DNA from 2 places in the Cryobacterium sp. Sr3 genome. Region 1 is predicted to be linked to the other one. Evidence: riboswitches for the same ligand, from Rfam matches in the RefSeq annotation. Region 1 holds a riboswitch; the other holds the start of a gene.
What was found. A riboswitch is a leader RNA that binds a small molecule or an ion and turns the genes downstream of it on or off. The one in region 1 is predicted to bind thiamine pyrophosphate.
Positions count from the first base shown of each region.

Region 2: another riboswitch for thiamine pyrophosphate. It lies ahead of E3N94_RS06605 (ECF transporter S component); the one in region 1 lies ahead of thiM (hydroxyethylthiazole kinase).

Region 1 covers NZ_SOFA01000036.1:853-5,266, reverse strand. Annotated here, with positions in the region: gene E3N94_RS10415 (bifunctional hydroxymethylpyrimidine kinase/phosphomethylpyrimidine kinase) at 1-639, opposite strand, end outside; gene thiE (thiamine phosphate synthase) at 636-1,289, opposite strand; gene thiM (hydroxyethylthiazole kinase) at 1,286-2,092, opposite strand; TPP riboswitch at 2,086-2,179, opposite strand; gene E3N94_RS10400 (hypothetical protein) at 2,461-2,745, shown strand; gene E3N94_RS10395 (hypothetical protein) at 3,486-4,247, shown strand; gene E3N94_RS10390 (TetR/AcrR family transcriptional regulator) at 4,377-4,414, opposite strand, start outside.
Region 2 covers NZ_SOFA01000025.1:112,184-116,597, reverse strand. Annotated here, with positions in the region: gene E3N94_RS06620 (DNA polymerase IV) at 1-31, shown strand, start outside; gene E3N94_RS06615 (hypothetical protein) at 86-418, shown strand; gene nhaA (Na+/H+ antiporter NhaA) at 859-2,232, opposite strand; TPP riboswitch at 2,593-2,702, shown strand; gene E3N94_RS06605 (ECF transporter S component) at 2,740-3,372, shown strand; gene E3N94_RS06600 (ABC transporter ATP-binding protein) at 3,383-4,414, shown strand, end outside.

The DNA.
Region 1 (4,414 bases):
GTGGGTGTTCGGGGTGTCGATCCGCAGCCCGGGAAACTCCCGCACGGTGTGGGCGCCGACGAGGGCGTCTGGTACGAGGTCACCGGCGAGGTGTCCGCCCTTGGCCAGCACGAGGACCCCGTACGTCTCGGCGACGTGCTGCGCCTGGCGCAGCACCGCCGACCAGCTCGTCGCCACGGGAGAACCGACAAGGATGGCCAGCTCCGGGATGTTGGGCGTCACCAGGTGCACGACGCTCAGCAGGTCGCGCAGAGCCTCCTCAGCATCCTCGGTTAGCAGGCGGTCGCCGCTAGTGGCGATCATCACCGGGTCGAGCACTACGAGCCCAGGCTTCACTTGGCCGAGCCACCCGCTCACGGTGCGGGTGACGTTCACGTCGGCCAGCATCCCGATCTTGACGGCATCGATGTCGACGTCGTCGCTCACGGCGTGCAGCTGCTCGCGCAGGAAGGAGACCGGCGGCACGTGCACCGAGCGCACACCGTGGGTGTTCTGCGCGACCAGTGCGGTCACCACGGCCATACCGTAGCCCCCGTTCGCCGCAATGCTTTTGAGGTCGGCCTGAATGCCCGCTCCGCCGGTCGGGTCGGTACCAGCAATGCTCAGCACGCGGGCAATGCGGGGGGATGCGCCGGTCATGCCGTCACGCCCCACGCGGCTCGCAACTCGCGGGCCGCCTGCTCCGGATGCGGTGCCGCACAAATCGCCGACACCACGGCGACGCCCGCCGCTCCGCACTCACGGAGGGCGGCCAGGTCGCGCAGGCCGACCCCGCCGATGGCCACGCTCGGCAGCGTGCTGACCCCGACCAGGCGTGCGAACTCGGCCAGCCCCAGGGCAGGGGGCGCGTCACTCTTGGTGCGTGTGGCGTGCAGTGCGCCAATGCCGACGTAGTCGATCAGGGCAGGATCCTCGGCCGCGCGGCGCAGCTGGGCATCCGTCGATGCGCTGAGCCCGATCACCGCGTCACCCCCGATGAGGTCGCGCACCGCGCCGACGGGCAGGTCGGATTGCCCGACGTGCACCCCGATCAGCCGGCGCCCGGCGGCACGGGCGGCCAGGAACACGTCGACCCTGTCGTTCACGATCAGCGCCACGGTGTCGGGCAGCACATCCGCGATGCGCAGCACGGTGTCGAGGAACTCCCGCCCGGCGGTCTCCTTCTCACGCACCTGCACGGCGCTCACGCCTCCGGCAACGGCGTGCCGCACCACGTCCACGATGCTGCGCCCGGCCGCCGCGGCCTGCCCCGAGTCTGTCACCAGGTACAGCGACAGGTCGAGGATCATCGGAGCACCGCCCGGCGTGCGATGTCCTGCGCGTTGACGGTGGCTAGGGCGTCCACAAAGGCGACAGCGAAGCTGCCCGGACCGGCGGCGGACTCTGCCGCGAGCTCGGCCGCGACGGTGTACACCGTGGCCGCGGCCACCGTGGTGAAGAACCTGTCGGCGTCGACCGTGGCGAACGCGGCCATGACCGCGCCGAGGGCGCAGCCCCCGCCGGTGACGCGGGTGAGCAACGGATGCCCGTTGTCGATGTGCACCAACTCACGGCCATCCGTGATGATGTCGACCGGCCCGGAGACGGCGATCACCCCACCGGTCATCCCGGCCAGCGCGTGCGCCGCGGCCAGGGCGGCATCCACCTCGTCGGATGAATCCACCCCGCGGCCGCCAGATCCGGCGCCCGCCAACGCGATTATCTCCGACGCGTTTCCGCGCACCACCGTGGGTCGCAGGTCGCGAAGGGCGAAGGCCAGCGGCGTGCGCACCGGCAGGAAACCGACGGCAACGGGGTCGAGCACCCACGGTGTTCCAGCATCGTTCGCGGCTGTGACGGCCTCGACCATCGCGTCGCGTTGTTCGGCGGTGGGCGTGCCGAGATTGACGAGCAGCCCAGATGCGATCCGCGCGAACGCGCCCGCCTCGCCCGGAATGTCGACCATCGCGGGCGCCGCACCGAGCGACAGCAGCACGTTAGCGGTGAAGTTCACCACGACGCTATTGGTGAGGCACTGCACGAGGGGCGGGCGGGACCGCACCTCGTCAAGCGCTGAACAGGTGAATGAAATAAGTTCTTCTGGCGTGCGCATTTGCGCGACATCCCTTCGCTAGTACTAACTAGATCAGGTTCAACGGGTGTTATCTCAGCTCCAGATGGAGCACCCCGTGTCACTTGGCTTATGGCCCAGCGTATCGCAGCGTCTTCGTTCTAATTCATGGTTGGACGCGGCCAGTATCTTGGCGACTGGCCGACGGAACGAGGTCATTGCGCGAGCGCTCCAAGAGCTGGCCGAGCGTCTCGTATTCCATGGGCGGCGGATTCATCGTTAGTTGCGAGACACCGAGAATTAGATGGCTGATGCTGACCGGGGACGCGCCAGGACGGCGCACCTTGGTCTCAGAAGCTTCCCTACGGTCGGCCAGCCAGGATCGTGGCTACCTCGCTGTTGGCCTTGAAGTGAGCAAGCGCATCAGCAGAGAGCAACCGGATGATGTGGATAATTCGGCGGCGTTCGCTTTCAGAACCGTTGAGGATGTTCTCGTGGTGAGCCACTCTGTTTCGGAAATCTCGCAGCGCGGCCAATGCGTCATTGAGCGGGTTTCTGTCGGTACTTGGTGGGAAGGCTTTGTGGAGATGAGGAACCCAGATGGTTTTCTCGTGAGCGTCCACGAAGAGGTAGGTCCAGAAGCCAAACATGAGTTCGGCGACGACCTTGCCGGGTATTGGCGGCGTGTGTGGTGACGTCGCTGCGTTGATCCGCGCCCGCTCGACGTTGCCTCGGGCGATCTTGTTTGTGACTTTAGCGCGCTGTGGCGGCGTTCTGTGATCGCTATTTGGCGCATTTAGCTATATGCCCGCGTCGCTTCGGAGCAGGTGTCAGTGTCTTGTATCCCATAGGTTTCGACGCGCGGAGATCGCAAGAGAGAAACAGCTAAGTGCATCCGCTGTGGTGACGTTCACGTTGAACATGTGGGACAGTCACTCGGCTGCCAGGGCAATCTGGCAGCATCCGATGAAGGTGACGGGTTCGGTGCTTCTTCCCGTCAGTGGGCAGAGCCTCAGCCAGGAAGAAATATTCACCGAGATCGCGAAAGCAGAGGAGGCACAAGGTTTCGTCCGAAGCGATCGAGCATTAGGCACCGACATTTACACCGGCGATAGTCTGCAACTACACATCCGCGGCACCAGCGAGGGCGTCTCCATCAGCGCAACGTCGGCCTGCAGCGGGCTACCCCAGCTGCCAGACATACAGCCACGACGCGGTTTCAGGTGCGTCGAGGAATAGGCTCCACGTTATGGCGTCGCAAATTGGAGTCACCCTCATGGTTCTTCGCGACCTAGGCGCGTCGTCGTATGGGCACCGCACGCGACCACGATTGCCCGGCTTGAGGCCATCCTTTCTCATGACGGCAACTCCCCGCCTCGTTGGCCTCATGGCGGTCAGCGCGCTAACCCTAACCGGATGCTCACAGCCGACATCGTTGACGACCGGGTCAGCCTCCACGGACGACGCCACCCCGGAGGTCGTCGCGCAAGTGCGGGCGGCCGACCTCGCGCGCGATATCGGCGGGGAGAGACCCGACGACATCGACGGCTGGGCGCGCGCTGCAGTCGCTCAAGCCATTAGCGACAGCGCGGACATCGAGCTGGTCGGCGTCGACACCCGGCAGTCGACCGACCTAAGCGAACCGTTCGGCAGCCTCGACTTCCGGGTTTTCGTGCCAGGGCTCAAGAACGCGTCCACGGGCGCACCTGGCCCCTTTTGCTTCCGAATCGAGTTCGACTACTACGGCAAGGTCGGCACATGGGAATCGTCTGACGGCATCGACCCGATCGGTTGCCCACCGGATGCCGCCATCGTGACGCCTCGCGTCGACGACAGCATCGTCCCTGTCGTGTCGGACACCGCGCGCGAGGTGGCATCGGCGGTGCTTCTCGCGCGAGTGCAGACTGGTTCGCCGGCGACGGTAGACGCGATCATCGGCGCGATTTCCGCGCAACTCACCACTCCGACCGGCGAGTTCGAGGTCGTCGCTCCGCCGCGGGTCGTCGTCCAGGTGAGCAGCGCCGGAGATCGGGTCGGCGTCGCGTTCGGTTCCGCCGAAGATTGCGTCCTGATCAAGAGCGAGAACGGGACGGTCGACGACGTCTACCCACCCCCGGTGACGCTGCAGCCAGGTGAATTAGGCTGCACGCCCGAGACGGCACTCACTGACCCTGACCAATTGGGATCGCCGCACTGACGTGAGAGTCAGCCACGCCGAGACCATAAGCTCTTCCCCGTAAGACGGTCCTCTTGCGGAACTCCGCACGGATCCGTGGATTGCCCGGCCGCATGCACCGATCGCAGGTGACTCCGCACTAGGTGCTGGTCAGCGGTTTCTGATGATGCGTGCAAGCTCTTTCTCGA
Region 2 (4,414 bases), on a different contig from region 1:
GGCGTCGCTGCTGGATCCGGACACACCCTGATCAGGCCCCCTCTGATCAGGCAACCGCAAACCAGACAGGGGGTAGCCTGAATCCATGACTAGCCTTCCAGAGAAGCTCGCAGATATCTCTCGTACCGCCGGCGTCAGGTCGGCCTACGGTGATCCGGTCCAGGTGGACGGCGTCACCCTGATTCCCGTTGCTCTCGTCTACTACGGCTTCGGCGGTGGCGAGGGTGACTCCGCCGCCACCGGCAGCGGGTCCGGCGGCGGGGGCGGCGGGGCATCCCTACCGATCGGCGCCTACGTCAAATCGGGCACGACGGTGCGCTTCGAGCCCAACGTCATCTCGTTGCTCGCGGTCGGCATCCCGTTCCTCTGGGTGGCCGGCAAGGCGATCTCCCGCGTAGTCCGCGCGCTCAAACGCTAGCAGCGAAGGCTCCCAGCCGCCCGGTCGCCCAGCCACTCCGACTGAGGATGTCGGGCTGCTGACTGCGCTCCGGCGCTATCAGTGCCCGCCGGCCAGCTCGATGAGTGAGTCTCCATAACCGAGGTTGAGGGGGGTTCGCGGATCGCGGGCTCCGTTGCGCTTGTTCCCGATTCCGACGCGCGTTTTCCCGCGGACAGCGACGCGGTGGATGAACGTAGGCTCTAACCGCCGCGTCTTTCGAGTCCGCGGACCTGCGGCACATCCGTCCCGAACGAATTCGACGGAGATTGTGCCCTGAACAGCGCGTTTGGGCTCAAAAACGGGTGTTGATCGATGAATCTCCGTCGAATTGGTTCGGTGCCGGGCACGGCGTTCCGCCCGTGACGACCAGCAGACACTCCGGCTGAGGGAGTTGGGCGGCTGGGTGCGCTCCGGCCCTGTCAGTGCCCGCCGAACCGCTCGTCGCGAGCCGGATCGGCCCCGAACACGTCTGGGACGCCGTCGTTGTCGGCGTCGAGTGCCTCTTTGGCGGCGATGCGCCCGTAGTGCCGGTTGCGGCTCCGCAGCACCACGGTCGCGAGTAGTGCCGCCAGCAGCGAACCGGTCAGGATAGCCACCTTGGCGTGTTCGTCGTGCGGACTACCCTGCCCGAAAGCCAGCTCGCTGATCAGCAGCGACACCGTGAAGCCGACACCGGCGAGCATGGCGACGCCGATCACATCCACCCAGGCCAGGTCCGGGTCAAGGGCGCCCCGGGTGGTCTTGGTGACCAGCCAGGTGGCGAGCATGATGCCAACCGGCTTGCCCACCACCAGGGCTACGACGATTCCGATCGCGACCGGGTCGGTGAGGGCCGTTGTCAGGCCTGACACGCCGCCGATCGTGACCCCGGCGGAGAAGAACGCGAACACCGGCACGGCGAAACCGGCCGAGAGCGGGCGGATGCGGTGCTCGAGGTTCTGCGCCAGGCCCGGGCCGGCGTCGGGTCCGCCGCCACGTCGGCTGCGCAGCACGGGCACGGCGAAGCCGAGCAGCACTCCGGCCACCGTGGCGTGGATGCCGGAGCCGTGCACGAGAACCCAGGTGGCGAGGCCGAGCGGCAGCAGAACGGCGCCCGCGGCCCACCTGGTGGTGCCGAACAGATAGGAGTGCGTATGCGCCAGAAAGGCGAAGAGGCTCAGCGGCACGATGGCGAGCAGCAGCAGAACAGGCTGGAGGTCGCCGGAATAGAAGAAGGCGATGATGGCGATGGCGAGCAGGTCGTCGACCACGGCCAGGGTCAGCAGGAAGATGCGCAGAGCGCTGGGCAGTTTGGAGCCGATCACGGCGAGCACGGCCACGGCGAAGGCGATGTCGGTGGCGGTGGGGATGGCCCAGCCTCGTAACATTTCCGGCCCCGAGCTGAACACGATCGCGGTGAAGATCACAGCCGGAACGATGACGCCGCCGACGGCCGCGGCGACCGGGACGACCGCGCGGCTGAAGGTGCGCAGATCGCCGGCGACGAACTCACGCTTGAGTTCGAGCCCGGCAATGAAGAAGAAGATCGCCAGGAGTCCGTCGGCGGCCCACGCGCCGAGGCTCAGATTGAGGTGCCACGGCTCGTAGCCGATCTGAAAGTCCCGCACCGCATAGTAGAAATCGGAGGCCCCGGTGTTGGCCAGGGTCAGCGCGAGAACCGTCGCCACCAGCAGGAGAGCGCCGCCCACGGTCTCTTTGCGCAGGATCGTCGAGACGTGCAGGTACTCGGGATAGCTGCTGCGGCGAAAGACGTTAAGTTTCGGGGTGGGAGGAAGAGGTGGTGGTTTCGGCATGGACGAGCCTCAGTCAATCAGGATTTTGTGGCACACGGACATTGCTGTCGACCAGACTTCCCGACACACCACGTCGAGCGTACCGCGTTCGGGCGGTCAACGCCGCCCGCGCCAGTTACACCGCCAGCGTCCCAGCCGCTGGCGGGAGCCCGGCCCTTCCCGCCAGCTGCGGGGGATGTGCCAGGGTCCGCGCACGGGTAGCCCGCGTCGCATCCGTCGTCGCCGCAAAATGAAGTGGCGCAGCAACAGAAGCAACAGCCCGGCGAGGATCAGGGGAACGGTGAACGTCATTCGCGCCCGACAGTGATGCGGGGGCGAGGCGAGGACTCCATCCCGCGAGTCTAGGCCGAGGTCTATACTTGAATCGAACACGGGAGTCCGGTCAACCGGGCTGAGAGGAAGCTTCTGAAGCTTCGACCGTCGAACCTGATCTGGATCATGCCAGCGCAGGGAGGCAAATTTTCTCGTTCCCGTGCCCTGGAACCATCTACGGAAAGGGCACGACCAGTGCACGCTACAACAACTCTTCTCACCTCCACCACGTCCCGCCAGCCGCGTAACTTCCGGTGGCGGGTCGTCGACATCGTCATCGCCAGTGTCATCGGCGTGGCCAGCGGGCTCATCTTCGTCGTCTGGAACCAGGCGTACAACCCGCTCAGCGGCCTGCTCACCCCGCTGCTGCCGGGCCTGCAGGCTCTCCTGGGCGGCGGATGGCTGTTCGCCGGCGTGCTCGGCGGCCTCATCATCCGCAAACCCGGCGCCGCGCTCTACACCGAGCTGCTGGCGGCGGTCGTGTCGACTCTGGTCGGCGGCACCGCCTGGGGAGCCACCATCCTGGTCTCCGGCCTGGTGCAGGGTCTCGGCGCGGAGCTGGTCTTCGCGCTGTTCTTCTACGCCAACTACCGCCTCGTCGTGGCCCTGCTCGCCGGCGCGGGTGCCGGCCTTGCCCTCGCCGTCAACGACCTGTTGCTCTGGTACCCCGGATCGGCCGTTCCCTTCATCACCATCTACACCGCCTCCTCGATCGTCTCCGGCATTGTCGTGGCCGGACTGCTGTCCTGGCTGGCCATGCGTGGCCTCGCCCGCACCGGGGCACTGTCGCGGTTCGCCGCCGGGCGATCGAACCGCACCCAGGTCTAGGGGGACGGCGATGACACCGGCAGCAGCGGCATCCGTCTCGGGAGCGTCCGTCGTGGCCCGCGGCTGGGGATGGCGGCATGCCGGGCGGCGGGGCTGGGCCGTCAACGGCCTCGACCTGAGAATCGAGCCGGGCGAGCGCGTGCTGCTGCTCGGCGCCTCCGGGGCCGGCAAATCCACTCTGCTGCACGCCCTCGCCGGGGTTCTCGGCGGCGACGAGGAGGGCGAGCAGCGCGGTCAGCTGCTTGTAAACGGCGCCGAGCCGACCGCAGCGCGCGGCCAGGCCGGGCTGCTGCTGCAGGACCCTGACTCCCAAGTGATCCTGGCGCGGGTGGGCGACGACGTCGCCTTCGGCTGCGAGAACCTGGGGGTGCCCCGCGAAGAGATCTGGCGCCGGGTGAGCGACGCCCTGGACATGGTCGGCCTGAACCTGCCGCTCAGCCATCCGACGTCGTCGCTGTCGGGTGGACAGAAGCAGCGCCTCGCCCTCGCTGGGGTGCTGGCGATGCGGCCGGGGCTGCTGCTGCTCGACGAACCCACAGCGAATCTCGACCCTGGAGGCGTGCTGGATGTGCGCGATTCCGTTGCCCGCGTGCTCGAGAACTCCGCGGCGACGTTCATCGTGATCGAACATCGGGTCGCCGTCTGGCAGAACCTTGTGAACCGGGTGATCGTGCTCGACGCGGCCGGGGGAGTGCTGGCCGACGGCCATCCCGACGACGTGCTGACCAGTCAGGGGGAACGGCTCGCGGCCGAGGGTGTCTGGGTGCCCGGGCGGGGCAACGGCCTGACTGCATCGCGGCGCGAGACCAGCTCGGCGTCGGCGCCCGGCTCGGTCCCTCTGCTCCGCACGCCCGGCCTCGCGGTCGCGCGCACGCGCGCCGACGTGCTCGCCCGGGACATCGACCTCACGGTGCACGCCGGCACCGCTCTGGCAGTCACCGGACCGAACGGCGCCGGCAAATCGACCCTGATGCTCACCCTCGCCGGCCTGCTGAAACCGGCCGGGGGAGCGGTTCTCGCGAGCCCGGAGTTCGCCGGCGGG